4 regions of the Bacillus haynesii genome follow, and region 1 is predicted to be linked to each of the others. Evidence: predicted binding sites of a transcription regulator. Region 1 holds the regulator's gene; each other region holds the start of a gene.
The links. The regulator Rex, encoded in region 1, represses fermentation and respiration genes when NADH is low (regulators of the CRP and FNR family bind a similar motif). The targets are predictions, from matches to a motif close to TTGTGAAATATTTCACAA.
Positions count from the first base shown of each region.

Region 1 (7,418 bases):
TCTTCTACCGCAGCGCGAGTAGAGTTCAGGGCGTCTTCGATGCGAAGCTTGCGTTCTTTCAATTCTGTTTCAGTCGCAGCGCCGACTTTGATGACAGCTACACCGCCTGCAAGCTTAGCAAGGCGCTCTTGTAATTTTTCTTTATCGAACTCAGAAGTTGTTTCTTCAACTTGAGCGCGGATTTGGTTGACGCGTGCCGCGATTTGCTCTGTATCTCCCGCACCTTCAACGATTGTTGTGTTTTCTTTTGTAACAACAACTTTAGAAGCGCGTCCCAATTGGTTGATTTGAGTTGATTTAAGGTCAAGACCTAAATCTTCTGTGATCACTTCGGCACCTGTCAGGATAGAGATGTCTTCGAGCATCGCTTTGCGGCGGTCGCCGAATCCAGGCGCTTTAACAGCCACTGCGTTGAATGTTCCGCGAAGCTTGTTGACAACCAATGTTGCAAGAGCTTCACCTTCAACGTCTTCAGCAATCAGAAGCAATGGCTTGCCTTGCTGAACGACTTGCTCAAGCACCGGCAGGATTTCTTGAATGTTTGTGATTTTTTTGTCTGTTACTAAGATGTACGGGTTCTCAAGAACCGCTTCCATCTTATCGGAATCTGTCACCATGTAAGGAGACGCATATCCGCGGTCGAACTGCATACCTTCAACCACTTCAAGCTCTGTTGTGAATCCCTTGGATTCTTCAATTGTGATGACGCCGTCGTTGCCGACGCGCTCCATTGCTTCAGCGATCAGGCTTCCGACTTCTTCGTCAGCAGCGGAGATTGAAGCAACTTGTGCGATTGATTCTTTGCCTTCGATTGGTTTAGAGATTTCTTTCAGGCTTTCAACAGCTACAGCCACAGCCTGCTCGATACCTTTGCGCACGCCTACAGGGTTAGCGCCGGCAGTTACGTTTTTAAGACCTTCGCGAATCATCGCTTGAGCTAGAACTGTCGCTGTTGTTGTACCGTCACCGGCAACATCGTTTGTTTTGCTCGCAACTTCAGCAACAAGCTTTGCGCCCATGTTTTCGAACGCGTCTTCAAGCTCGATTTCTTTCGCGATGGTTACACCGTCGTTTGTGATTAATGGAGAACCGAATTTTTTCTCAAGAACGACGTTGCGTCCTTTAGGTCCCAAAGTTACCTTTACAGCATCCGCCAATGCATCTACACCGCGCAGCATTGAACGGCGGGCTTCTTCGCTAAACTTAATATCTTTTGCCATGTTATTCGAACCTCCTATATAATTGTCTCGTTTTTATTTATGACTTAGCCGATAACAGCTAAAATGTCGCTTTCACGCAAGATTAAGTAGTCAGTACCTTCATATTTCACTTCGGTACCTGCATATTTTGAGAAGATGATGCGGTCGCCTGTTTTAACTTCTAATGCAACGCGCTCTCCGCTCTCTAACACACGGCCTGAACCGGCTGCAACCACTTTACCCTCTTGTGGTTTTTCTTTTGCGGAGTCAGGAAGTACGATTCCGCTAGCAGTTTTTTCTTCAGACTCAACGAGCTCAATGACAACGCGATCACCTAATGGCTTTAACAATGAAACAACCTCCTCAATATTTTCATATGTAATTTTAGCACTCGCACTCGGTGAGTGCTAACACAATTCTTATAATAAAGAATCTCCCAGGCAATTTCAAGTGAAAAGGTCAAATTTTTTTGCGCTTACATTTCTCCGCATATCCTTATCATCCTATAATTTAAAAAGAGTGTGTTACAATAAACATAGTCTGATTTAGATTTTTAGAAAAGGAGTACATAAAGCTTGAGAAAACAATACTGGTTTATTATATTGGCATACGTTCTCATGCAATTGTCGGCCTATGTCGGCTTGCCTCTTCTCTACTTTTTGGGTGTGGGCAGAGGACAGCCCAAAGCTGAAGCCCAGCTTACATTGGCGGGCGTCTGGTCTGTCATCGCGTTTACTCTCTGTCTCGTCATCGTGCTGCTGATTTTGCGGACGGTCCCGAAGACGACGCTTCGCAACCGTCCAAAAGCATCGGTTGGCGCGTCAATCGGATGGGCGGTAGCCGGCGTTTTTCTCGCTTTGTTTTCGCAGTCAATTGCCGCTTCGATCGAAATGTACTTGTTCGGGGTCAACCCGGAATCCGAAAATACGCAGCGAATCATGGAAATCATCACCGCATTGCCGCTGATGGTGTTTGTCTCTTCTGTATTCGGTCCGATTCTTGAAGAAATCATTTTCAGAAAGATCATTTTCGGTGCAATCTATGAGAAAACGAATTTTTTCATTGCCGCTTTGTTCAGTTCGGTTCTCTTCTCGGTCGTCCATTTGGATTTCAGCCATTTGCTCATTTATACAGCAATGGGATTCACATTCGCTTTTTTATATGTCAGAACCAACCGGATTATCGTGCCCATTTTCGCCCATGTCGCCATGAATACTTTCGTCGTCTTGCTGCAGACATTCCGGGAGCCTATTGAAAAATATTTGGAACACGTCGAGAAAATGCAAATGATTATTGGAGGATTTCTATGATGAGAAGCCCTAAATTCTGGGGAGTGATTTATTTTTTAACGGGTGTGCTGTTTACGTATCTGGCGGCAACCTCGCCCGGAAACATGTGGTCTTTTTATACGATCCTGCTGATGCTTTTCGCAGCCTATAATATCAGCATTTCCTTTAAAATGTTCGCCATGGCCGGCAGGATGAAGCGAAAAGATCAATAGCCTTTTATGTGAAGGAAAAGAGCCATTCTGAAAAAAGAATGGCTCTTATTTTGTATGGTCGTTCAAAAACGCTTGATTTTCCTCTTGAATCATTGTTTTTTGCGCTTGCCTGTAGGATATTCTTGAAATCACGATACTGATTTCATAAAGAATGAGCAATGGCACTGAGACCATTAAATGCGACAAAAGCTCAGGCGGTGTAATGAGCGCCGCGATGACGAACAACACAAAATATGCGTATTTTCTGATTTTCGCCAAAAACATCGGCGTCACGAGCCCGAGCCTTGTAATAAACATGATGACCACAGGCATCTGAAACAATAAGCCAAAAGGAAGCGTCAACTGAAGCAGAAACTGAAAATATTCGTGAATTCCGATGACCTGGTTAACATTCAGATCATCTGAGACTCTCGTCATAAAGTCCACGACAAACGGAAATAAAATAAAGTAAGAAAAGGCAATGCCGCCTAAAAAAAGAATGATCGATACCGGAATATAGCTAAGCGTCACTTTTCGTTCTTTTTCATACAGCCCCGGGCTAATGAAAGCCCACAGCTGGTATAAAACAAGCGGCGAAGTCAAGACGGCACCGATGATGAACGCAAACTGCACGTACACAAATAAAGGATCGGTCAGCTTAAACGCGTTAAGCGTCAGCAGCTTCGCTTCATCCGTCTGCTGCAGATAGATAATCAGCGGCTTTGCCAAAAAAAAGCCTGCCGCAACAAATAAAACAAAAAAGAAAAAAGTGATCACAAGCCGTCTGCGTAGTTCTGTGATATGTTCTATCAGCGACATTTCTTTTCCCTTCATAAATGTCATCCTATCCTACTGATCTTCTTTCTTTTTATCGGAATCGTCGTCAGCCAAACCTTTTGTCGCATTTTTAAACTCCCGCAGCGTGTTTCCAGCCGCTCTTCCCAGCTCGGGAAGTTTCTTCGGGCCGAATATCAATAGCGCCACCACGACGATTAAAATAAAGCTTCCAGGACCGATTGGCATAAAGCCTGCCCCCTTTCCTTTATTTTTCGTTTTCCGTTTTACTTTTCCTGCATTGAATAATGTTTCAGAAAATACACCAGCGACTGAAGTTCAACCGCCAAATCTATATGATGAATGCGAATGTGTTCCGGCACATTCAAGCGGGCCGGCGTAAAATTAAGAATGCCTTTAATGCCAAGCGCCACCAGCCTGTCTGTAATCGACTGTGCAGCTTGAGCTGGAACCGTCAAAATGGCGACCGGGATATCATCATCCGTCATATGCTCTTCAAGCTTATTCAGATCATAGACGGGAACGCCGCCGACCTCGGTTCCGATTTTTTCTTCATTGATGTCAAACGCCATGGCGATCTTTGTATTATTGTTTTTGATAAAATTGTAATGGAGAAAGGCTGTCCCCAAATTCCCCACGCCAATGAGCGTTACGTTCGTCGTTTCATCCTGATCAAGCGTCTTTCTGAAAAAGGACAGCAAATAATTGACATTGTAGCCGTATCCTTTTTTTCCGAGCGCGCCGAAGTACGAGAAATCCCTGCGGATGGTCGCGGAATCGACTTTGACGGCATCGCTCAACTCAGCGGAAGATACACGCTGTTTTCCGGATGCATGAAGGTTTTTTAAAAAACGATAGTATAATGGCAGCCGTTTCGCTGTCGCTTGCGGAATTTTTGAATGATCCATGTTCATAAACTAATCCTCCATGTCTACATCAGCTTTTTCCCTTTTATAGTCACCGTTTTTCCCGCCTGTCTTTTCGAGAAGAAAGGTCGGTCCTATCACCATTCCCTTATCCGCCGCTTTGCACATGTCATATACGGTCAGCGCACATACGGAGGCGGAAGTTAACGCTTCCATTTCCACACCTGTGCTCCCTTTGGTCTTGACTTTAGATTGAATATGCAGGATGCTCTTCTGTTCTTTCTCCTCCCAACGAAAGGTGATGTCGACTCCTTTCAGAGCGATTGGGTGGCACATCGGGATGATGGCGGATGTCTGTTTTGCGGCCATGATTCCGGCCACTTGCGCCACCGCCAATACATCGCCTTTTCCGATTTCCCGGTTTTTGATTTTTTCATGTACTTTTCGATTCATTGACACGCTTGAAACAGCCGCAGCTGTGCGCACTGAAGCTTCCTTTTCGCTTATATCAACCATCTTGGCTCTGCCTTGTTCATTAAAATGTGTAAACTCATTCATGTTCTTAACTCTCCTTATAACGATCATACACTATTTTTTTCGTTCTGTCTTTTTCTTCGGCTAAAATCTTCCAGACTTCACTTAATTGTTTGCTGACTGCGCGGTGATAAGCTACACTTAAAATAGCAGACAAGAGGTGAAAGATCATGATGATTTTACAAGTGAACCAGCTTTCAAAATCGTTTGGAGCCGATACGATTTTAACGAATATAAAACTCGAAGTCAGATCTCGGGACCGGATTGCGATCGTCGGACGCAACGGCGCCGGAAAATCGACTCTCCTAAAGATTATCGCAGGAAAGCTTTCATATGAAAAGGGGGACATTATCAAACCGAAGGATTTGACGATGGGCTACCTTGACCAGCATTCCGGCCTCGATTCCAAGCTGACGCTTAAAGAGGAATTGCTGTCGGTATTTGATTTTCTAAAAAAAATGGAAAAAGAAATGCGCGCGATCGAGGAAAAGATGGCGCAAGCCGGACCGGACAAGCTTGAATCATTGATGAAGACGTATGACAGGCTTCAGCAGGAGTTCAAGGACAAAGGCGGCTACCAATATGAAGCAGAAGTCAGATCCGTTATGCACGGGCTCGGCTTTGCGGGATTTGATGACTCCGTCCGCGTTCAGGACTTAAGCGGAGGTCAAAAAACAAGGCTTGCCCTCGGAAAAATGCTTTTGACAAAACCGGACCTCCTCATCTTGGACGAACCGACAAACCACTTGGATATCGATACCCTGACATGGCTTGAACAATATTTACAAAACTACAGCGGAGCGATTTTAATCGTTTCCCATGACAGGTACTTTCTTGACAAAGTGGTTACCCAAGTTTACGAGATTACCCGGGCACAAAGCAAAAAATATATCGGGAACTACAGCTCTTATCTCCAATTAAAAGCCGAGCAGCTGGAAAGGGAAACAAAGCTTTACGAAAAGCAGCAGGACGAAATCGCCAAACTGCAGGAGTTCGTCGACCGGAACCTGGCAAGAGCTTCGACGACGAAACGGGCGCAGAGCAGACGAAAGCAGCTTGAACGGATGGAGATCATGGACAAACCGCTTGGAGATGAAAAATCGGCGTCATTCCGCTTTGAAATTACTAGGCAAAGCGGAAACGATGTACTGCGAGTGGAAGACCTGACGGTAAGCTATCAGGAGCAGCCCCCGCTTCTCCGTTCATTGGATTTTCGCATTACCCGCGGGGAAAGCGTTGCGCTAGTCGGGCCGAACGGAATCGGCAAGTCAACCCTTTTGAAAGCATTGATTCAAAAGCTAAAGCCGGTGTCGGGAACAATCGCGACGGGCTCCCATGTCTCAATCGGATACTATGATCAGGAGCAGGCTGAATTGACGTCGTCAAAACGCGTGCTTGACGAGCTTTGGGACGAATATCCGGAGATGAATGAAAAGGATATCCGGACCTGCCTCGGCAACTTCTTGTTCTCGGGAGAAGATGTATTAAAACCTGTACACGCGTTAAGCGGAGGCGAAAAAGCCAGGCTTGCCCTCGCAAAGCTGATGCTGCAAAAAGCGAACTTCCTTATCCTTGATGAGCCGACAAACCATCTCGACCTGGACAGTAAGGAAGTCTTGGAGAACGCTTTAATCGATTACCCGGGAACGATATTATTTGTGTCCCATGACCGCTATTTTATCAACCGGATCGCGACAAAAGTACTGGAGCTTTCCCGCGATAAAGCAGAAGAATATTTAGGCGACTACGATTATTACACAGAAAAAAAAGCGGAGCAGCTTGAACTGAAAGAACTAGAAAAACAGACGGAAGAGCGCCAGAAAAACGCTTCCGAAAAACCGGGCACAAAAAAGAGCTATGAAGAAGAAAAAGAGCTGAAAAGAAAAGAACGCCAGCGACAGCGCAGGATTGAAGAAATCGAAACTAGAATTACGGCCATTGAAGAACAGATCGAAAAGAATGAAGAGCTCCTGTGTGAACCCGACGTCTTCCAAGACCACGAGAAGGTCCAGGAAATCCATTCTGAAAATGAACGGCTGAATGAGGAGCTCGAACAACTGTTATCCGAATGGGAAACACTTTCTACAAATGAATAAAGGATGAACCGCTCCAAGCCGGAGCGGTTTTTTTGTCCACAAATAAAATCCTTTATTTAAAAGAAAGAAAGCGATTTACCCACAATATCCACAAAAAACATAATATTTATGCACATTATTAACAGGTAAAAAGGCTCTGTAAATTAAGGTTTTTGACATTATGCACAAGGCTGTGGATATATGTTAATAACCTGTTAATAACTTTTCCGGGGGCAAAAAAACCTCACAAAACGTGAGGTTTCAATAAGACGTCAAATCTAAGCCAGGCTGACCGTTCATATCGTATTTTCCCCTGATTCCTTTTTCAAAAGCAACTGTACCTGCGGCGGCAATCATGGCGGCATTGTCCGTACATAGCGAGAGCGGCGGGATCAAAAGCTCGATTTCCGGATGGCTGCTGAACGTTTTTTCGAGCGCCGCTCTCAGCCCTTTATTTGCAGCAACTCCT
Region 1 is NZ_CP059494.1:2,407,264-2,414,681, forward strand. It holds gene groL (chaperonin GroEL) at 1-1,220, opposite strand, end outside; gene groES (co-chaperone GroES) at 1,265-1,549, opposite strand; gene H2R00_RS11905 (CPBP family intramembrane glutamic endopeptidase) at 1,775-2,509, shown strand; gene H2R00_RS11910 (YdiK family protein) at 2,509-2,700, shown strand; gene tatC (twin-arginine translocase subunit TatC) at 2,746-3,522, opposite strand; gene H2R00_RS11920 (twin-arginine translocase TatA/TatE family subunit) at 3,529-3,702, opposite strand; gene H2R00_RS11925 (redox-sensing transcriptional repressor Rex) at 3,741-4,388, opposite strand; gene moaC (cyclic pyranopterin monophosphate synthase MoaC) at 4,392-4,898, opposite strand; gene H2R00_RS11935 (ABC-F family ATP-binding cassette domain-containing protein) at 5,045-6,970, shown strand; gene tsaD (tRNA (adenosine(37)-N6)-threonylcarbamoyltransferase complex transferase subunit TsaD) at 7,211-7,418, opposite strand, start outside.

Region 2 (7,418 bases), 1.4 Mb from region 1:
AGCCATTTTAAGGAGTCTTTGTTGACATAATCGCCATACCACTGCAGACCGTGAGAGCTGATTCCTTTCAGTTGAACCGCTTTTCCGTTTTGATTGACGAGCTTCGTACCTTTCAAGGTGAGCTGCCCGTTTACAGCAACGGGTGTTTTAGAAGCGGCAGACGCTTTAGGTGCTATGATACCGCTGATGCCGAGTGCCGCTACCATGAAACAAGCGATGAAGACAGAAATGGAACGTTTCATATATGACATTCTTTTTCCTCCAATGATGTTATTTTCCAAAAACACTTTTTCTGACAGACATTTTTCACTCCTTTCTTGGCCTGTAGCACAACTGATTGTAAAAAAACTATTCATCGATTGTCTATCAACCATATTTCTTGTTTTTTACCGCTTTAAAAATCTATCTATTTCCTCTTTTCGAATGAAATGGAAGGTCTGAGCGCTAATGATTAAAAGCTTAAAAAGTATGACCGGGGACTTTGCACATTCTTTTTCTCTCAATTCGAAATTTTAAAAACTGAAATCACTTCAATATGACGCCTCCTCTCTGCCTAACATGCGGCAGCCGGGAAAAAATCGCTGTAAAAAGTTCATAAAACCGACACGTTCTTCTCTGCTGTTTGTGTCACTTTATTGACAAAAAAATAAAACCATCCGCTTGGAATGGTTTACTTCTTTAAATCGGAGAAAAAGCCGACAAGTTTTGTTGCGACACCGACAAACGTTTCAAGAATTGCCTGCCCCCCGGCGACCGCCAAAATCAAAATCAACGGGAATATCGTTTTTGGGACAATCAGATATCCGACAGCAATGATCAAAGCGCACCATATCCCTGCGCACCAATAGCAATTCAGCAAATAGCCGAAGTTTGATTTCGGCACTTTTTTCGTTTCTACATGCCCTTGTTCATCAATCGTCTGCTTTTTCTTCATGAACGGTTTCCGGATAAACTCCGTGATCTTATCAAAAACAATCAAATGAGTTAACCGGTAACTGGCGAGAATCAGCATCGTAAATGTAAGCCAGGATATATGCTCCATTGCGGGCCTCCAACATGAAAAGTTATCTATAGCTATTTCCCGATTTCTTCTGACTTATTGCTTTTTCTGTCATTTTTTCAGAATGTGATGTAGATCACGATTTTCCTTCGGTGAACCCGTTACATTTAACCCATAGCATAAAAAACACTTCAGGAGGTTTTACAAATGGAAGCAGTTTTTAATCAAAACACAAAAACGGGTGATATTGTTACACGTTTTCCTAGAGCCAGCCGGCTGCTGAAAGAATATCGGATCGACTTTTGCTGCGGGGGTAACCGTCCGATCGGTGAAGCGATAAAAGAGCAGAATTTAAATGAAGAAGAGATTTTAGCTAGAATCAATACATTATATCAAGAGACAAAGGCATTAAACGAAAAAGAAACGAACTGGAGTGAAGCCCCGTATTCACAGCTGATCGACCATGTGATTCATACGCACCATGCTTACCTGTATGAGGTGCTTCCTGAACTGTCAGGCTTTGTTACAAAAGTATACCGAGTTCACGGCATCCATCATCCGGAGCTCGCCCAGGTCCATCAATTGTTCCATCAGCTGAAAACAGAACTCGAACATCACCTCTTCCAGGAAGAGGAACATATTTTCCCGAAAGTGATAGCCTATGAAGAGACGCGATCAATGGACCGCATAGCGGAAGCAGTTCAGGCGATCGACATCCTTGAACAAGAGCATGAAACCGCAGGCAAGATCCTCAAGGAACTGAGAAAAGTGACCAATGACTATACCCTTCCTGAAGGGGCATGCACAACATATACACTGACTTACTTAAAGCTTGATGAATTGGAAACTGATCTTTTTCAGCACATTCACCTGGAAAACAATATTTTGTTCCCGCGGCTTGAAGCGGAAGCTAATCAATAAAACAAAAAGACAGAGGATTTTACTTCCTCTGTCTTTTTGTTTATCTATTCATCTGAAGCAATGTCTTTAACAGGCAGCGCTTCTCCTTCCTGATGCGTCGGTTTGCGAAGATGGAATAATGCTCTGATGCTGAATATCACCAAAATCACGATTCCGGCTAAAAAGATCGTATCTGGCACGGCCCTCCAAGTCAGCAGCGTTTGCACCGCATCCTGCTGTAAAAACTCAGGCGCCCTTGAGCTCCAGTACCCGTCTTCAAACGCTTTTTTCAATTGAAGAAAACCGACAGGCAGCAAATTGATAAACACCATTCCGAACAGGCCGATGTTCAGCGACCAGCAGGCTATTTTCAGCCATTTATCATTCCATGCTTCTTTTTTGGTGATATTGCGCAGCGTATACAGCCAGACGGCAATGGCAAACATGCCGTACACGCCCATCATCGCCCCGTGCCCGTGAGCAGGTGTCAAGAACTGCCCGTGCTCAAAATAGCTGACGGCAGGCAGGTTAATCAAGAAGCCCAATACCCCTGCACCGACCAGATTCCAGATCGCCGTTGAAATCAAGAACCAGAACGTTGCTTTATACGGGAAGTGATGTCCGCCGTCTTTCATCATCTTGTATTGTTCGTAAGCTTCTAATACAAGCAGGGTAAGCGGGATAACTTCCAGACATGAGAAGACGGAACCGAGGCCGATCCAGACTTCGGAAGACCCGTTGTAATAGTAATGGTGCCCAATTCCGATGACTCCGCTCCCCAGCAGGATCGTCAATTGAAAATAGAGCGTTCTGACGGTCGACTTTTTCGTCACAAGGTTCATTTGCACGAGCAAAAAGCCGATGACCACGACGGCAAAAACTTCAAAAATCCCTTCCACCCAAAGATGGATGATCCACCACCGCCAAAAATCCGACATTGTAATATTAGTGCCGGGATTAAAGAAAAAGGCTGCACCGTAAAACAGCGGAATGGCGATCGAAGAATAAAACAGCAGATGAATCAAACCGCCTTTATCAGACTCCCGCTTGAGGCCGCTCTTAATGCCTCTGAAGACGATAAACAGCCAAATCAGCATGCCGAGCGCAAGAATGACCTGCCAGAAGCGGCCAAGTTCAATATATTCCATTCCTTGGTGACCGAATAAGAACCAGTTGTTTCCTAAAAATCCTTTCGCTCCGAGCCATTCGCCGACCATGCTTCCGCCGACAAGGACGATCAGCGCCCAAAACAGAATGTCGACAAGCAGCCCCTGCCTTTTTGGCTCGCGTCCTCCGACAAGCGGCGCCGCATAAATTCCCATGCCGAGCCATGAAGTCGCAATCCAGAAGATCGCCAGCTGGAGGTGAAATCCCTTAGATATGCTGAATGGCAACAGCTCCCTGATCCAATCGATCCCAAAAAAGCTGTCCGGCTCAATATAATAGTGGGCAAGCAAAGCTCCAAACATCGCCTGAACAAAAAACAGCAGCGACACAACGGCGAAATATTTTCCGGTTTTAACCTGTGAAGCCGTTAGCGGCTGTTTATCCAGATCAAATACCGGAAACGCCCCTTCCTGGTAAGCCTCTTTCATTCCAAGCTTGTAACGGTAAAACACGAATAAAATAATACCGACAAATAAAATAAGGATGGTGACGCTTGCGCCGCTCCACCAAACGGCGGCGAATGACATCGTGTTGCCGGCATCTTCATCGTACGGCCAGTTGTTCGTGTACGTAATGTCGTCGCCCGGCCTTAATGTACTGGAGAGCCATGCCGTCCAAAAGATAAAATCGGAGATCTGCGTGATTTGGTCTTCGCTGTCAACCCACGCTCTGTCACGTTCGGGCATATGGCTTTCTTTAATTAAACCGGACTCAAGCCCCCAGCCGTCTCCTTTTGTAAAGACTTTACGGTAATGATCGCGCACTTGATGCAAACCGTAGACCTGCGCGTCTGTCAGCTTCAATGTATCTGATGCGCGATCATAACGGTTTTTTCTCATTTCGCGGATGACTTGATTCCGGATGATGGACTGCTGTTCATCTGAAAGATGTTTAAAGCGTTTGCCGTATTTTCCTTCCGCCTTAAAATCCTGCATCCCTTCCGTATAGATTTTCAGGGCTTCGGCCGTGTAATCAGGACCCATGTAAGATCCGTGCCCCAAAATCGTTCCATAGTCCATCAGCGCGTATTTTTGAAATACGGCCTGACCGCCTGAAATGGACGATTTTGTCATGAGCACCTCTCCGTTTGGCCCGGACACTTCAACAGGTCTTGGTGCAAGTCCTTTGAAGATCCAATAGCCTCCCAAAAGCAGCACCGAAAAACTTACGAGTAAAGTAAAGACGAGAACAGATTTCAAAAAACCGTTTTTTGATGCTTTTTTAACGGGCACCGTCTTTCTTTGAACTTCCATTGCGGTTCACTCCTTTTTTGATTTTGCATGTCCTAAGATACTGGATATGCAGCATACCGGTTGTGAACCAGATCACTTAAATAATGGCGGATTTGTGAACAAAATAAAAAACAGGCCTTCCATTTGTCGTTCAATGGAAAGCCTTAAACGCATGCCTTAATTGCAGCCGTTCAGCCAGTCTGTATCATGAATGAAAATCCCGCTCCTGTCAGCCGTCAGCAGATTTTTCTTTTTCATTTCATTTAATGTGCGGTTAATCGTTTCCCTTGACGTTCCGACCATGTTCGCAAAATCCTGATTGGTAATGGGCAGGCTGATGTAGACCCCTTTTTCTTGCGGAATGCCGTGTTCGGCAGCAAGTTTCATTAATACATGTGTCAAGCGGTGCTGGACGTCTTTTGAGATGAAACCTTGGATCCGCTCTTGCAAATCGAGAATCTTTTTCCCCATGATTTGCATCACTTTTATCGTCATTTCCGGATATTTCATCAAAAGTTCATTAAAATCGGCGATGCGGATTACAATCAATTCCGTTTCTTGAACAGCTTCGGCTGTTGCCGGGTATGGGGAGCGGTCAAAAAAGCCGACATGGGGAAACATATCCCCGTTTTGCAAAATCGAAATCACTTGTTCATTGCCGTCTTCATCGATTTTAAAGGCTTTAACAAGACCGGATTTGATGAAAAATACCGCTTCCCTCTCTTCCCCTTCCATAAAAACAAACATTCTCGGCTGATAGGTGCGCTTGACCGCGATCCGCTCGATTTGCTTGAACTCTTCATCATTCAGCCCGCTGAAAATCATAAATTGCTTCAGAAACTCCATTGATCTTTCAATCCCTTCGGTTGTGCTAAAGGAGAGCGGTTTGTCACAGGCGGCGCTCCAGCGCAAAGAGCTCTTCTTCAATCGCCGCTGCCTTCTCTTCCACCACTCTGCGGCTGTCCTTCAGCGCCTGATTGTAAAAGTAAGGTCCGAGCTTTTCCTTTACGAATTCGAACATTTGAATCGCCGCAATGTCTCCAACCTCTTCTCCTCTTTCTTCAACATAAAAGCGTTTGATTTCATCGATGATCGCTTGTTTTTCTTCTTGGGTAAGCTTTATAAACATAAAAGCGGCACTCCTTTTTTTATTTCCATGATAAACGATAATGTCCGCAAATGAACAATTTAATTTTTAATGGCCGTTTATTCTCCGTCACTTACCGATATTAAACCCGAATCAAGCGACTGACCGTGTGACGTAATTCACAATGTTTTAAAAAGACTTTTTGTAAGATAAACATGCTGATTGATTTATTCATTTTTCCCTTTGAAAGGAGCAAAACCGCAATGGTAAATCGTCAAAAAATACAATTACCGCTGCAGTCATTTAGTTTAGTCGCAGGATTTATGGTTTGGGTATTGATTTCCTCATTAATGCCCCACATTAAGCAGGACATCGCTCTGACAGACAGCGAGATATCCCTTGTCACGGCCATTCCGGTCATACTCGGGTCGCTTCTCAGGATTCCGCTGGGCTACTACACGAACAGATTCGGAGCAAGAATTACGTTCATGATCAGCTTTTTGCTGCTTCTGTTTCCGGTTTTTTGGATTAGCACAGCCGATTCGCTGTTCGACTTGATCCTTGGCGGATTCTTCCTCGGCATCGGCGGAGCGGTCTTTTCCATCGGGGTCACATCACTGCCGAAATACTACCCTAAAGAAAAGCACGGGTTTGTCAATGGGATCTACGGCGCTGGGAACGTCGGTACAGCGATTACCACTTTTGCCGCTCCTGTTGTGGCAAAGACCGCCGGGTGGGAAAATACGGTGCGGATGTACATCGTGTTAGTCGCCGTATTCGCTTTATTGAACTTTATCCTTGGAGATCGAAAAGAAAGAAAAGTTACGGTATCTGTAAAAGAGCAAATGAAGGCAGTCTACCGAAATCAGACATTATGGTTTTTAAGCTTGTTTTACTTCATTACATTCGGATCTTTCGTCGCGTTTACGATTTATCTTCCGAACTTTCTTGTTAATCACTTCGGGCTTGATCCCGTCGATTCAGGGCTTAGAACCGCCGGATTTATCGCTGTCGCCACTTTTCTGAGGCCTGTCGGCGGCTGGCTGGCAGACAAATTCAACCCGCTGAAGCTGTTGATGTATGTATTTGCCGGCTGTACCTTGTCAGGGATTTTATTGGCCTTTTCGCCCAGCCTCGGACTTTACGGGTTTGGGGTATTGACTGTTGCCGTTTGCGCCGGCCTCGGAAACGGGATCATCTTTAAGCTCGTGCCGCTTTATTTTTCAAATCAGGCCGGCATCGTCAATGGGATCGTATCAGCGATGGGCGGCTTGGGAGGATTCTTCCCGCCTCTCATCCTGTCAAGCGTTTTTCAGGTTACCGGCCATTACGCGATCGGATTCATGGCGCTGTCAGAAGCGGCCCTTGCAAGCTTTGTGATCGTGGTCTGGATGTATTTTCAGGAAGTGAACAAAACATCGTCCAAAACATCATCCAAAACGAAGGCGAACCATTTATAAATCCATCCTGCAAAAAGAGCTTGAGTCGATGTGCTCAGGCTCTTTTTTGGGACTATATTCATATGTTCACAATATTGTTTATATTTAAAAGGTCACTCAGCCTTATTTAACGTTAAAATAAGAACTGCAAAAGGGGTGACGCTCAATGAACATTTCTGTTAGAAAATCAGACACAGATTTGCTCTCAGACGATCTGCATCACTTGCTGGAATCGATCAGTACGCGACGAAAAATCAGGCAGGACACATTCCTTTTTCAAGAAGGGATGGATGCGGAGGAACTGTATCTTATTCAGTCAGGACTTGTCCAGATCGGCAAATTGACGTCCGATGGCAAAGAACTGACACTTAGAATGTGCAAAAGAAATGATATTGTCGGGGAGCTTACGCTTTTTACAGAAGATGCGAAATATATGCTGAGCGCAAAGATCCTCTCTGATGGCGAAGTGTTGGTCATCAATAAAGATAAGCTTGAAAAAGAACTCATTCAAAACGGTGCGCTGACGTTTGAGTTTATGAAATGGATGAGCACGCATTTGCGAAAGATTCAATCGAAAATCCGCGACCTTTTGC
Region 2 is NZ_CP059494.1:1,055,049-1,062,466, forward strand. It holds gene H2R00_RS05095 (cellulase family glycosylhydrolase) at 1-242, opposite strand, end outside; gene H2R00_RS05100 (DUF1360 domain-containing protein) at 671-1,042, opposite strand; gene ric (iron-sulfur cluster repair di-iron protein) at 1,208-1,921, shown strand; gene H2R00_RS05110 (nitric-oxide reductase large subunit) at 1,966-4,320, opposite strand; gene H2R00_RS05115 (Crp/Fnr family transcriptional regulator) at 4,477-5,226, opposite strand; gene H2R00_RS05120 (DUF2164 domain-containing protein) at 5,189-5,428, opposite strand; gene H2R00_RS05125 (nitrate/nitrite transporter) at 5,650-6,846, shown strand; gene H2R00_RS05130 (fumarate/nitrate reduction transcriptional regulator Fnr) at 6,992-7,418, shown strand, end outside.
Region 2: a site for Rex is predicted at 4,381-4,398, ahead of H2R00_RS05110 (nitric-oxide reductase large subunit). Genes of this name have one in related genera too.

Region 3 (7,418 bases), 870 kb from region 1:
GTCCGATTTCAGTCATGATCCACCCCGCCGTATTTGCAATGAATGGAAAGGCGATCAAAGCCACCATTGTCCGCAAGAACCATTTGCTTGTTTCGAGTCTTTTGCGGAAGCTGAGATAAAGACCCGTCAAAGCGGCAACGATCATTAAAAGCCCTGAACCAGCCATGATTCTGAAACTCCAGAACGTCGTTTTCACCGGTGGAATATAATTTCCTTCTCCGTATTTTTCTTCATATTGCTTTTGCAGTGTCTTCATTCCAGGCACATCGCCGCTGAACTGTTTATAAGCCAAATAGCTGAGCGCATAGGGGATGCTGAGCTCGGATTTGTTTTCCTGCTTGTCCGTGTCAATGTTCGCAAGCACCGTCCAAGCTGCCGGATCGCCGCTGTCATCCCAAAGCGCTTCGCTGGCAGCCATTTTCATCGGCTGGCTCTTCATCAGATGCTGTGCCTGCTCATGTCCGCTGAACGCTACGCCGATGCCAGAAACAAGCGCCACAATCATCGCGATTTGAAAGGATTTTTTAAAAAAGAGCAATTCTTGTTTTTTCAGCATTTTATACGCGCTGACGCCGGCAATGAAAAATGCCCCAGTGGCAAGCGCACCGAAAATGACGTGCGGAAATTCAACCCATAGCTGCGGGTTTTTAATAATCGCAAAGAAATCGGTCATTTCCGCGCGGCCGTTTTTAATCGCGAATCCGACAGGCTCCTGCATAAACGAGTTGGCCGCCAAAATCCAAAACGCCGACATGATCGTTCCAAGAGAAACAAGCCAGATGGACAGCAAATGAATCTTCTGCGGAAGCCGATCCCAGCCGAATATCCACAAACCGATAAACGTCGATTCCATAAAGAAAGCGAGCAGCGCTTCCACCGCGAGCGGAGCGCCGAATACATCACCGACAAAGCGGGAGTACTCCGACCAGTTCATTCCGAACTGAAATTCCTGTAAAATCCCGGTGACCACACCGACTGCAAAATTAATTAAAAATAAGTGCCCCCAAAATTTAGCCATCGTTCTGTAAATGTCTTTTTTCTTTACGACATAAAGGGTTTCCATTAAAGCAACCATAAAGACAAGCCCGATTGACATCGGTACAAAAATAAAGTGAAAGATCGTTGTTGAAGCAAATTGAAATCTTGCCAAAATGAGTTCGTCCACTGTTCCAGTCTCCTCCTCTTTGTTCTAGCCGGACTCGTTGCCAAAAGGGCATCCCCCTTGCTCAAAGTTTCACATACATCTTATGAATATGATCATTGTCACAGACAAAAGGGTGACCTCAGCCCACATTGTTGTTCTGTTATTATCCGGATGGTTATTTATACCTGTACTTTACCGCGAAATCCTTCTTAAATAAAGTATATTTTTCCTAATTAATGGATGTCATTGTGACAATTATACGAAGGAATTATAGCTATTTTGTGACATGGTGGTTATCAAGAACTAAATCGGTATAAGAAAAATGCCCCGAATCCATGTGGAGCATTTCCTCATTCAACGACTGTGATTCTTTGTGCAAAGCCTGTCGCATCAAAAGAATACCGTTATATGCAATACAGCAAATTCGGTGTTTTCCTTCAGTGCGCGCCCGCCTTACAGAACGTCCTGCTATTTTGTCCAATCTGTGAAACCTTCCTTCCGCCTTCTGTGCAGTCCCTTCATTCATTTGCTGATTTATCCCCACTAAGCCTTCACGCGGCACCGGCTGACTGCACTGTATGTTTGAGATTCCTCTCTGCACAGCCATCTTGCATATCAATTTGAAACCGGTCCCGCTGGTCATATACAAAACGCCGCCCCCTCTGACTTTTAACGAAGGGAATATTTATTACGTAGGAATAAACAATAACGATACCTTGTTTATTCTATGAAAATCGAACCATACATTTGTTCAAACAAAATACACAAAATTTGTGAAACGTTTCACAATATCCTGCTATACTTAGGTTGTATTTATGATAGAAACTTCTTAAGTAAACACTTGATGGTGGTGGAAAACATGGAATCAAAATCACTTGTTCTTGTCGAAGAGCTTGCTTTAAAAAAGCAAAGCATTTTTATGCAAAGCCCGCTTCGCTATCTTTTACGGGCTATGCTGGCCAGTATGTTTATCGGGTTCGGAGTCATTGTAGCGTTTAAAACGGGGAATCTCTTTTATGTTGAACATTCTCCGTTCACATATCCAATTGCAGCCATCACATTTGGGGGCGCCATTATTCTGATCGTCTATGGCGGGGGAGATTTATTTACGGGAAATACATTTTATTATACATTGGCTGCGCTTCGTAAAAAAATGCGATGGCCCACTGTTATCAAGCTGTGGATGTTCAGCTATGCAGGAAATTTAATAGGCGCCGTTTTTTTCGCAGGCCTCATCTTTGCGACCGGCTTATTTAAGGATCCTTCTTCCACCGGCTTTATTCTCAGCGTGGCGGAGCATAAAATGAATACGCCGGTGACCGAATTGTTCTTCAAAGCGATTCTGTGTAACTGGCTTGTCTGTCTTGCGTTTTTTGTTCCGATGGCGCAAAAAGGAGACGGAGCAAAAATGTTCTCTATGATGCTGTTTGTTTTTACTTTCTTTATTTCCGGTTATGAACACAGCATCGCGAACATGGCCACTTTTGCCGTCTCCCTGGTGACCGAGCATCCGGATACGATTTCGATTGCAGGTGCAATCCATAACTTAATTCCGGTAACACTCGGGAACCTGATCGGAGGCGCGTTTATGATGGGCTTCATGTACCACTATGCTAACAAGCCGGGCGGTGAAGAAATCATCAAATAAAAGGATCGTCCATTTTTAAAGGATTCTAAATATGCGGGCTCCCTTCATAAAATCGTGGTAACTTTAAAAATGGAGGTTCACCGGATGCAAAGTTTTCATTCGCTTTGCCGGCAATTTGGACATATTTTAAATGGAGAGGCGCACATTGAACACGGTGTTTGTTCTGTCAGCATCAAACGGAATTTGCGTGTCACGATTCAAGGAAGACCAAGCCGGGGAGTCGGCATGGAAGAAATCATGTTCGAATCGCTCGATCAAAACGGAATCGCCTTGAATATGGCCGAAGTCGCCATTTTGCCTGAAGAAGTTCCGCTGTTTACAAAAAAGCTTGTCGATCAGGGCATCATCATCAGCGCTCTCCACAATCATTGGATGTTTACAGAACCGAATATTTTATATATTCATTTTCAATCTGTAGAACCGCCGTTACCATTCGCAAGAAAAACAGCTGCCGCTTTATCCGTATTGCGATAAAACAGCAGCTGTTTTCTTTATCCGTTTATTTTCCCATTTCTGAAAGTGCGACCCTTTCGACTGCTTTGGCCACAATCTCGTGAACTTCAGGGTTCAGCGGATGAGGCACAAGATCGCCTTGTTTTGTGCAGGATGCGATCGCTTCGGCGGCCGCAACCAGCATCGGGTGGCTGATCGAATCCGCTCCGGCATTTAACACGCCCCTGAAAATACCGGGGAATCCCAGCACATTGTTGACAGACCGTCCGTCCGCAGCGTAGGCTGCCCCGGCCTCGAGCGCATCCTCAGGCTCAATCTCCGGCTTCGGATTGGACAGAGCCAAAATCACCTGGCCTTCCCGAACCCATTTCTTATTGATCAATCCCGGAACACCGGTTGTCGCGACGATGATATCACAGCTTTCCATCAATTCTTCAATGCTTTCAGCCGCATGGCCGCCATAGTTCTCTAAACGCGCCATCGCCTCAAGCGATTTATCCGTTCCGACAACACGTTTTACTCCATATGCCATAAACATCCTGCAGATCGCGACCCCCGCCGCGCCCAGGCCGATTTGGCCGACATGGGCTTGCTTCAGATCGACCCCGGCACTCTTGGCTGCTGAAATGGCGGCCGCCAGTGTCACCACCGCAGTACCGTGCTGGTCGTCATGCATGACCGGAATATTCAGGTCGTTTTTCAGGCGCTCTTCGATTTCAAAACAATGCGGGGAACCGATGTCTTCAAGCAAAATGCCGCTAAATCCGGGCGCGATGTTTTTAACCGTCCTCACGATTTCGTCAGGATCATTCGTGTCGAGCAGAATCGGTACCCCGCTGATGTCCGCAAGCTGGTCGAAAAGTGCGGCCTTCCCTTCCATAACAGGCATTCCCGCCACAGGCCCTATGTCTCCTAAGCCAAGGATCGCCGTGCCGTCCGTTACAATTGCAACTGAATTGCCGATTCCGGTATAGATATTCGCTTTTTGCGGCTCTTCTTTAATAAGCTCGCACACATTCGCGACACCTGGCGTATACACCCGCCGCAGATCAGCGAGCGAGCGAATCGGCATCTTGCTTTTCATGCGGATTTTGCCGCCTTCATGTGCAGCCAATACATCATCTGAAACGGTATGAAGGTGGATGCCTTCTTTTAAGTTGCGGATCACTTCAAGAATCTCGGTAAGCTGTTCTTCATGTTCAACTTGAACCGTAATGTTCCGCATCGTATAATTCGGCCCTACCTTGATCGTTTCAACCTCTCCGATATCACCGCCGGCAAGGCCGATCGCCGTTGTCACCTTTCCAAGGTTTCCGGGTGCTGAAGGGATTTCCAGCATCAAATTCCGAATAATATTGTTGCCATTCATAACAGAATACCTCCATCAATTGTTTTAAAATCGGCTACTGAACCGGCGAGTCTTTTTTATCGGTATACCAAATAAATTTACCTGTGTATCCGTACAAAATCGCAAGTCCGATTGAAACAAAGCTCAGCCACATGAAGGGCAGGTAAGAGAAGGTGGACACGCCGAGAATCCCCGCCATATATATGCCGTTGTCTGACCACGGCACCATGCCCGACGTCATCGTTCCGCCGACTTCCGCGTTTCTGGACAGCACCCTCCGGTCAATTCCGAGCTTGTCATAGCTTTTCTCCATAATCTTCGGCGTTAAAATGAGCGAGACATACATCGCGCAGCCGAACACATTTGCCAAGAAGGCGACGATAATCGTCGAGAATGTGACGTTGCCGGCAGAAGTCAGTTTTTGCTGGAACTTGGAAACGATCACTTTTAGAACGCCTAAGTGCTCCAAGAGGCCGCCAAAGCCCAGACCGAGAATGATGACGACGACTGAACCGAGCATGCCCTGAATTCCTCCGCGGTTTAAGAGCTCGTCCATAAATTTGATCCCGGTGTCGATGGAAAAGCCGTTGTATGCTGTGCCGATCGCATCCGCAAAGTTCATGCCTTGGAAGACCGCAGCCCAGATCGCGCCCAAAAGTGCGCCGATCGCGATCGTCGGCACAGAAGGCTTTCTCATCGCTAAAAGAACAATGACGACAATAGCCGGAACAAGCATCCAAATATGAATATCAAACGTGTTCTGCAAAGAAGCTTTCAAAAATTCAACTTTTTCCAAATCAACATTTCGGCCTCCGTATATAAAGCCGGTGATGGTAAACAGGACCGCCGTGATCAAATAAGCGGGAACCGACAAGTACAGCATCGCTCTGACATGGGTAATCACTTCGACCTTTGAAAGGGATGACGCAAGCACCGTACTATCAGAAAGCGGCGATAATTTATCTCCAAAGTAGGCTCCGGACAGCACGGCTCCGGCTACAAGCGGAAGCGGAAGCCCCAGCCCTTCCCCGATTGCCATCATGGCGATCCCGGCCGTTCCTACTGTGCCCCAAGACGTACCTGTGGCAACAGATGTGATCGAACAAATAATGAGCGTGGCGAGCAGGAATATGCTCGGATGGATAAACTCAAGCCCGTAATAAATCAAAGTCGGCACAACACCGCCGGCTATCCATGTGCCGATCAGAGCGCCGACGGCAATCAGGATCAATATCGCTTCAAGTCCATTTGAAATTCCGTTTGTAATCGATTTTTGCAAATCTTCATACCGGTGCCCCAGGCGCAGACCGAGCAAAATCACTAAGAACCATGAAATAAACAATGCCAGCTGAATCGGCAGATCGAATTTGACTGTAAATGAACAAACTATCGCTAAAAATGCACCTAATACACAAATGATTTCCAACATTGATGGCAACCGTGTTGTTTTCAACCTAAATCCCCCTTAATTATTGAAACGCTTTCAAAATAAACTACATAAAAATAGCAATCTGCTTCAATTTTTTCTTAAAAATTTAACTAACAACGAACAGTATACCATGAAAAAGGCTGACACGGTACCACTTCACCGCTGTCTTCCTTTCACATCATAAAGTTATTGAAGGAAAGCGAAAACACTCTGTGTTTCTATCCCGGTAAAATGCTTCAGAGTGTTTTCGCATACTGTTTTTCCAGCTTAATCCCGATTTAAAAGTTCAGCCCCGGCAATCCCCGGTTTTGTCATTTCATAAGGATTCAAAATCAGATCAAGCTCTTCTTCTGTCAACACATCGTTTTGAAGACAGAGGTCACGGACGGATTGCCCTGTTAAAATGGCTTCTCTCGCAATTCTTGCAGCTGCTTCGTAGCCAAGATGCGGGTTGACCGCAGTAATGACGCCGGCGCTTTTTTCCACGTACGCTTTTAAGCGTTTTTCATTCGCTTCAATACCTTCTACACAATGATCGGTAAACGAACGGAATCCGTTGTTCATGATGCTGATGGATTGCAGGAGATTAAAGACAAGCACAGGCTCCATCACGTTCAGTTCGAGCTGTCCGGCTTCAGAAGCAAGGCAGATCGTATGGTCGTTTCCGATGACTTGGAATGCGATTTGGTTGATCAGCTCGGCCATAACCGGATTGACTTTCCCCGGCATGATAGATGACCCCGGCTGTCTTGCCGGAAGAGAAATCTCGGCAAGTCCTGCGCGCGGACCTGATGCCATCAACCGAAGGTCGTTTGCGATTTTCGACATGTTCATCATGCACACTTTTAATGCAGCTGAAACTTCTGTATAAGCGTCCGTATTTTGCGTCGCATCCACCAGATGGTCAGCGCCGACAAGCGGAAGACCGCTGATTTCAGCCAAGTGCTTGACGACATTTTCGATATAGCGCGGATCCGCGTTCAATCCCGTTCCAACCGCGGTAGCGCCCATATTGACTTCATACAGATGCTGGCGCGATTGTTTAATCCGTTTGATGTCGCGTTCGATCACGCGGCTGTAGGCTTCAAATTCCTGCCCAAGACGGATCGGCACGGCGTCTTGAAGGTGGGTGCGGCCCATTTTAATGACGTGGTCAAAGTCGCGTGCTTTTTTCTTAAACGCATCAAGCATATATTCCATTGTATCCAGCAGCTTTTCCAGCAGCTTAAGCGTTGAAATATGAATCGCCGTCGGGAATACGTCGTTTGTCGATTGGGACATATTGACGTGCGTATTCGGACTCAGATGAATATATTCGCCTTTCTTGTGGCCGAGCAGTTCAAGTGCACGGTTTCCAATGACTTCATTCGCGTTCATATTCATTGAAGTGCCTGCA
Region 3 is NZ_CP059494.1:3,281,756-3,289,173, reverse strand. It holds gene H2R00_RS16255 (cytochrome ubiquinol oxidase subunit I) at 1-1,165, opposite strand, end outside; gene H2R00_RS16250 (hypothetical protein) at 1,419-1,793, opposite strand; gene H2R00_RS16245 (formate/nitrite transporter family protein) at 2,004-2,792, shown strand; gene H2R00_RS16240 (DUF1259 domain-containing protein) at 2,877-3,266, shown strand; gene H2R00_RS16235 (NAD-dependent malic enzyme) at 3,292-4,614, opposite strand; gene nhaC (Na+/H+ antiporter NhaC) at 4,649-6,046, opposite strand; gene aspA (aspartate ammonia-lyase) at 6,290-7,418, opposite strand, start outside.
Region 3: a site for Rex is predicted at 1,916-1,933, ahead of H2R00_RS16245 (formate/nitrite transporter family protein). Genes of this name have one in related genera too.

Region 4 (7,418 bases), 1.5 Mb from region 1:
AAAATGTGGAGGCGGCTATGAATTCTTTTCGTTTTACTAAAATGCACGGCTTAGGAAACAGCTATATATACGTCAATCAGTTTGAAGAACATCTCCCTGAGGAGCTGTTGTCAGATTTGGCCGTCAAAGTGTCTTCCGTTTACACCGGAATCGGTTCAGACGGAATGATTCTCATCTGTCCTTCAGAGCGGGCGCCGGTTAAAATGAGGATTTTCAACAGTGACGGATCTGAAGGCAAAAACTGCGGAAACGGTTTGCGCTGCGTTGCAAAATACGCGTATGAACATAAACTGGTGAAGGAAACATCCTTTTTAATTGAAACCCTTTCAGGCTTGGTAAAGGCAGAGGTTGAGGTGAAAGAAGGAAAAGTTGTATCGGCTACGGTCGATATGGGCAAACCGCGCCTTCTCAAATCAGATATGCCGATGCAGGGTGAACAGGGTTCGCAGACGATCAATGAAAAGATGATATTCGGCGGCCGTGAAATGAAAGGTACCGCTGTATCCATGGGCAATCCCCACATCGTCTTTTATTTAGACGATATTGAAAAAGCGCCATTGACGACGATGGGACCGCTCATTGAAAAAGATGAAAGGTTTCCGGAAGGGGTTAATGTAGAATTTGTTGAAGTCGAAAACGAGACAGAACTCCATTTCCGTGTATGGGAAAGGGGTTCAGGAATTACCCAGGCTTGCGGAACAGGCGCCTGCGCAGCCGCAGTGAGTTCGATACTCAACGGCTATTCCAAACGGGACACGGACATTACCGTCCATCTCGCTGGAGGCGATTTGATTATTAATTGGAAAAACGATGGACGCGTCATGATGACGGGACCAGCTGAAACGGTATGTGAAGGCGAGTTTTTTATATCATGAGTCGGTCTGTTTGAGAAATCGGACGTACGACTTTATAATAAAGGTACACACGAGCTTTTAGGAGGTGTAATGTTATGAGCGAAAAAACGGTTACGGTCACGGAAGCGGCTGCTCTTCATATCAAGGATATGATGAAAGAGCATGAAGAGGAGAACGCATTTTTGAGAATCGGAGTAAAAGGCGGCGGATGCAGCGGCCTGTCATACGGCATGGGGTTTGAGCACGAAAAAAACGAAGACGACAATGAATTCGTCCAGCATGGAATTACAGTGCTTGTAGACCAAGAAAGCCTGGATATCATGAACGGTACGGTCATTGATTTTAAACAATCGATGATGGGCGGAGGCTTCACCATCGATAATCCAAACGCCATCGCTTCATGCGGCTGCGGATCATCATTCAGAACCGCAGTGAATGCAGGGAAGCCTGAAGAGTGCTGACATACCTGCATCAGGTCAACGATATGGAATGAGAAAAACGCCTTTCATCTCGATGCTTCATCGTGACGAAAAGGCGTTTTATTATGGTCTGGGGGGAAAGAAATGAAACCCGTATCAACGCTCAGCTTGTCAAAAGCGGACGTTACTGCGTTTTTTCAAAAGCATTGGGGAAGTCCGGACATGGTCAATTCACACGGAACATTCCGCTGCGATGAATTGGAAGGATTCGCTGTAACAGATGAAAAAGGCGACATCAAAGGTCTGATTACGTACTTCATCGCTGGAAACGAATGTGAAGTTGTTTCCTTGGACAGTATTGCTGAAAACAAAGGGATCGGCTCACTCCTTTTAAAAGAAGTGGAACGTGTCTCAAAGCGAAAACAGTGTAAATCGATTAAACTAATCACGACGAACGATAATATGCAGGCGCTTATGTTTTATCAAAAGAGGGGCTATATATTGGCCAAGTTGTATGTAAACGCAGTTGAAAAAGCAAGAAAAATAAAGCCTGAAATTCCCTTTGCTGCTGATAACGGCATTCCGATTCGGGATGAGATTCTTTTGGTAAAAGATTTAACATAATCTGTTTTCCGCTTCGCTCGGGAAATGCCGCACGGAAGCAATGCAGCCACCCCGCTCAAGTGTTGAGCAAGGTTTTTGCAACGGGGCTTCAGGAACAACCGTGTTTATTTCTGGTTAAAGATGCGATTGAGATTGCTCGTGTTGTTGGTGATCGAGGTGATATAGCGGCTTCCGCTTTCCATTTCCTGGTTGCACAGAGGGCATAGAGGGCGATCGCTGCTCGTGAAATTTTTTCTCATCCATCCGTTGCAGTCCTCAGCCGTACATTCCCACGTACTGATATCTTCCTTTGGCAGAGGCTCTTGATTGCGATTGTTGTAGTAAGACATATCGTCACTTCCTAACAAGGGTTTTTGGAGTTCATTTAAGAATATTTTGTGAATCTTAAGACATTCTATTCGTCAATTTGTTATTCTATACTGGACAGGTTTATTTAGAGTCCAAGCCCAGTAAAGAAAAGGGGTTCAACCATGGAAAAAATCAACTGCAGAAGCTGCGGCGGGCTTACGCCATACGATTCAAAAGTTTGTGAGGCATGCGGATGCGAAAAACCGCTTCCAAAAGCACAGAAAATCACGGACCGGATTGTCTTAACTGCGGCGGGAGTGGTCGGCATCTTAACGATTGTGCTGATTTTGGGAACGATCTTCTCATATTTGAATATCATATAATGAAAAGGAGCCGGTGTCAGGCTCCTTTTCATTTTTATTTGTTTTCAAACATGCTAGTAGAGTGCAGCGGCTGTACGCGCGCTTTAGGATCCATGTAAGCTTTTGCATTGTTGACAGCGGTCGGCGCTTCTCCAAATCCGCTCGCAATCAGCTTGACTTTCCCTTCGTATGTGCAGATGTCGCCGGCTGCATAGAATCCCTCGATGTTCGTTTCCATTGTGGACTTGACGACGATCGAATTTTTCTCGATTTCAAGCCCCCAGTTTTTGATTGGTCCGAGAGATGAAACAAAGCCGAAGTTGACGATCACATCGTCGACATCGATAATTTCTTTTCTCTCGCCTTTCACTTCCTCGATGACGATCTGTTCAATTCGCTCACCGCCGATCAGCTCGGTCGGAACAAACGGTGTCAATACATTGACTTTAGAATTGTGCAGGTTTTCGACGCTGTGCTCGTGAGCCCGGAATTTATCGCGGCGATGAATAATTGACACCTCTTTTGCGATCGGTTCCAGCATGAGCGCCCAGTCGACAGCGGAGTCACCGCCGCCCAATACCGCAACGCGTTTGCCCGCAAATTGATTCAAATCATCTATAAAGTAATGAAGGTTTGCATTCTCGTATTGAGCCGCAGATTCAAGCTCGAGCTTTCTCGGCTGGAATGCTCCGTTTCCGGCTGTGATAATCACCGTTTTAGAATAGTGGATTTCTTTGTTGGTGATGAGCTTGAAAATACCGTCTGCTTGTTTTTCAACGCTTTCGACGGCTTGTTCCAGACAAACGGTCTGATCAAATTTCGCCATTTGCTCTTTTAAATTGTCGACCAGCTCCTGAGCACGGATTTTAGGGAACCCGGCTACATCGTATATGTATTTTTCGGGATACAAAGCGGACAGCTGACCGCCGAGCTGCGGCAGGCTTTCGATAATTTTGACGCTCGCTTGCCGCATTCCGCCGTAAAATGCGGTAAACAAGCCGACAGGGCCGCCCCCGATAATTGTGATGTCATATACTTTTGAGTCTTCACGCATGAAAATAATGCCCCCTAAATGAAAATTGTTCTTAATTATATCATATCACATAAAATAAATACGAGCGCGTCTGTTTTTTTAGGAGCGGAAAATAATACCGTCCGAGCATATTTAACCTTGAAAAAGCAAATGCAAGCGGCTATGATGTAGTTGTGAACAATTTGTTAACGATTCGTGAATATTTTTCGTCGCACAGCCGAAAAACATTCCGTTGCTCGGCAAACTAAAGTGAAGGGTTTCACAAACTTTTTTTCATAAAAAGCCGGAAGCCGGCAGAAGATAACCCAAAGGCTATTTTAATCCGGCTTAGCAGTAAAATACAGAAAAGGTGGATGTGATTCCGTTGAATAAGCCAAAAGTAGTAGTATTAGGTGCAGGTTATGGTGGATTAATGACCGTTACGAGACTTGTTAAAAAAATCGGCATCAATGAAGCGGAAATTACGCTTGTCAACAAGCACAATTACCATTATGAGACAACCTGGATGCACGAGGCGAGCGCAGGTACGCTTCATCATGACAGATGCCGCTATCAGATTAAAGACGTCATCAATACATCCCGTGTCAATTTCGTTCAGGATACGGTAAAGAAAATCGATAAAGAAGGAAAGAAAGTTGTCCTTGAAACCGGCGAGCTTAGTTACGACTATCTTGTCGTGGCGCTGGGGTCCGTCCCTGAAACTTTCGGAATTTCGGGATTGAAAGAGTATGCTTTCTCTATTGCAAACATCAATTCGTCCCGGCAGCTACGCGAGCACATTGAATATCAGTTTGCGACGTATAACACAGAAGCCGAGAAGCGCCCGGAACGCCTGACGATCGTTGTCGGGGGAGCTGGTTTTACCGGCATTGAATTTTTGGGCGAAATGGGCAACCGCATTCCTGAGCTGTGCCGCGAATACGATATCGACCGCCAGCAGGTTCGTTTAATATGCGTGGAAGCCGCGCCGTCTGTTCTCCCGGGCTTTGAACCGGAGCTTGTCGATTATGCGGTCAACTACCTCGAAGGAAAAGGCGTTGAATTCAAAATCGGCACGGCTGTGAAAGAATGCACGCCTGACGGAATCATCGTCGGAAAAGACGATCAGACCGAAGAAATCAAAGCAGGCACTGTCGTATGGGCCGCAGGCGTCCGCGGCAACCCGATCATTGAAGAATCCGGCTTTGAAAACATGCGCGGCCGTGTGAAGGTAAAACCTGATCTGCGCGTTGAAGGCCATGATGATATATTTGTTATCGGAGACTGCTCACTGATCATAAATGAAGAAACAGAAAGGCCTTATCCGCCGACTGCACAGATTTCCATGCAGCAGGGCGAAACGTGTGCAAACAATCTGGCCGCACTGATTCACGGCAAAGAAACGGAAACGTTCTCATTCGATAATAAGGGCTCTGTCGCTTCTCTCGGCGAACACGATGCAATCGGCGTCGCATTCGGCAGAAAGATGACGGGAACGACGGCGTCCATGATGAAAAAAATCATTGACAACCGCTCGCTGTTCATGATCGGCGGGCCGGGACTTGTTCTGAAAAAAGGCAAGTTTAAATTTTTCTAAATCAGACTTTCACAGGAGGTGATGACGGCGGCGTTCAGGCAGGACGTCTGGGCGGACAGCCGCCGATCCTTCCTCTATTCATGAGTACCGACTTAGCAGGCCTGACAACGAATGCGAGGGTTTGTCGACACGCTGAAGCCTGCAGCGAAAGCCGCGGGCTTTTTATTCGTGCTTAAAACTTCAAAAACGAAAGAAAAAGGAAGAAAGCTTCGCTTTTAAGCGCTTACATCGAATGATCTGTTATATTTTCTGACTTTATTATTGACAATGTTCATGATATATTATCAGAAAATTGAGAAAAAGGTGTGTATCTAATGAAGACGACTTCAACCCATCGCCTTGAATCAACCTGTACTTTCTGTTCGGGAAAAGGCTATTTTCAGCTTCTGCTTGGCGGTTCGGAAACGTGCAGCAACTGCAAGGGAACGGGAAAAGACCGCTGATCGCCGCTTTCCAATGATTGACTCAAGTTCCTTCCCCAATGTACACTAAAAGAGGTGAATTGGGGGTGGAGGCTTTGATTAGTTTACCAGTTGTCATCATTTCAGTTGTCTTATTTTTCGTCCTGTTTTTCGGTATCGGTTTTCTGCTGAATATGCTGCTCAGGATGTCATGGATCATGGCTGTCATTTATCCAATTGTATGCCTTTTCATTGTGAATAAAGAAAAGCTGATTCGCTATGTAGAGGCGCCGGGAGAGGCATTTTCCGGCCTTTTTGACAGAGTGGCTTCATTGGCTGCTGCCGATATCATCATTTTAGCCAGCGGAATGGCCGGAGCCCTGTTGTCGGGCGTTACGATCAAAGCGCTGCGAAAAAGGGGATATCAAATGTTTTAAGCCTTCTTCTTCAAGGGAGAGGGTTTTTTAGGTTTAATTTTTTCACTTTTCTCAAAACTTTTCCGCCATCTGAATATTTCTTTTTCCACTTGGAAACAACTAGATGGTGAGAGGAGTGGAAGAATTGAGAAAAGTGATGACAATGTTTCGGCGTTTCTTGATGACAGTTTTGTTTGTCCTTGCCTTTATGACGACCTTCTTTGCCGTTTCAGGCGTGGAAGCACAGGATATATCAAGCTGGGCGAAAGAACGCGATCTGTCCTTGAAACAGCTGATGCTCACCTTTAAATCACTTCCGGAAGAAAAAGCGGAAAAGACGTCTCTGTCTGCCGCAGAACAGATTAAAAACAAACCGAAATCGCTTGAAGACGCATTTGACTGGAGCAAGTATCCGAAGCAAAAAGTCACCGCGACCGGATATACAGCAGGAGCTGAATCGACGGGAAAACAGCCGCATCATCCCGATTACGGGATTACATATTCGGGAGTCAAAGTAAAAAGAGATTTATATTCAACCGTTGCAGCCGATCCGTCAGTCTTTCCGATCGGCACGATATTGTTCATACCGGACTACGGCTATGGCGTTGTTGCGGATACCGGATCGGCCATTAAAGGGAACCGGCTCGATTTGTACTATGAGACGGTTGAAGATGTTTATAAAGAATGGGGCAAAAAAACACTTGATGTTTATGTCATTAAAAAAGGAAACGGCACCATTACCGAAGAGGATCTCTTGAAGCTGAACGAAAATAAATCGATGCAAGTATTCAGACAAAAATATAAAATGGCGAAAGAATAAGAAAAAACGTTTAAGACCTGTGTGTCTTAAACGTTTTTTGCTTTACATCACTAAATAATCGAGAAGCAGCGTCAGGACAATGCCGGTCAAACCGCCGAAAAACACTTCGATCGGCTGATGGCCGAGCAGTTCCTTCAGCTTCTTCTGTTTTTCTTCCTGATGGCTTTTAGGGAAATCCTTCGCTTCGTTGACAAAGCGGTTAAAATCGCGGACAAGCCGGTTGATCACTGTTGCTTGTTCTCCGGCATGTCTTCTCACTCCGGTTGCATCAAACATCGTAATAACGGCAAATATTGCGGAAACGGCGAACAAAGAAGAATTCATCCCATGATCAAGAGCTACACCGGTTGAGAGCGCCGTAACGGCTGCTGAGTGTGAACTCGGCATTCCGCCCGTGCTTGTGATGAGCCGCCAATCCCATTTTTTCGAGACGACAAAGTAAATGGGAACCTTGATAAACTGAGCGAAAAAGATCGCGGCAAAGCTCGCCAGCAAGGGAAAGTTTGTGAGGATTTCCATTTTGCAGAACATCCTTTCTATAAAGAAAATAGAGATGAATTCAGAAAAGCACGCAGTTATTTGCTAAAATATATAATATGAAACCCCATCGGGAAAAAATGTTTTT
Region 4 is NZ_CP059494.1:3,955,951-3,963,368, forward strand. It holds gene dapF (diaminopimelate epimerase) at 18-875, shown strand; gene H2R00_RS19575 (HesB/IscA family protein) at 950-1,315, shown strand; gene H2R00_RS19580 (GNAT family N-acetyltransferase) at 1,418-1,897, shown strand; gene H2R00_RS19585 (cold-shock protein) at 2,002-2,226, opposite strand; gene H2R00_RS19590 (hypothetical protein) at 2,368-2,568, shown strand; gene yumC (ferredoxin--NADP reductase 2) at 2,603-3,601, opposite strand; gene H2R00_RS19600 (NAD(P)/FAD-dependent oxidoreductase) at 3,939-5,156, shown strand; gene H2R00_RS19605 (YuiA family protein) at 5,471-5,599, shown strand; gene H2R00_RS19610 (YuiB family protein) at 5,674-5,994, shown strand; gene H2R00_RS19615 (stationary phase survival protein SpsC) at 6,128-6,793, shown strand; gene H2R00_RS19620 (divergent PAP2 family protein) at 6,836-7,312, opposite strand.
Region 4: a site for Rex is predicted at 3,828-3,845, ahead of yumC (ferredoxin--NADP reductase 2). Genes of this name have one in related genera too.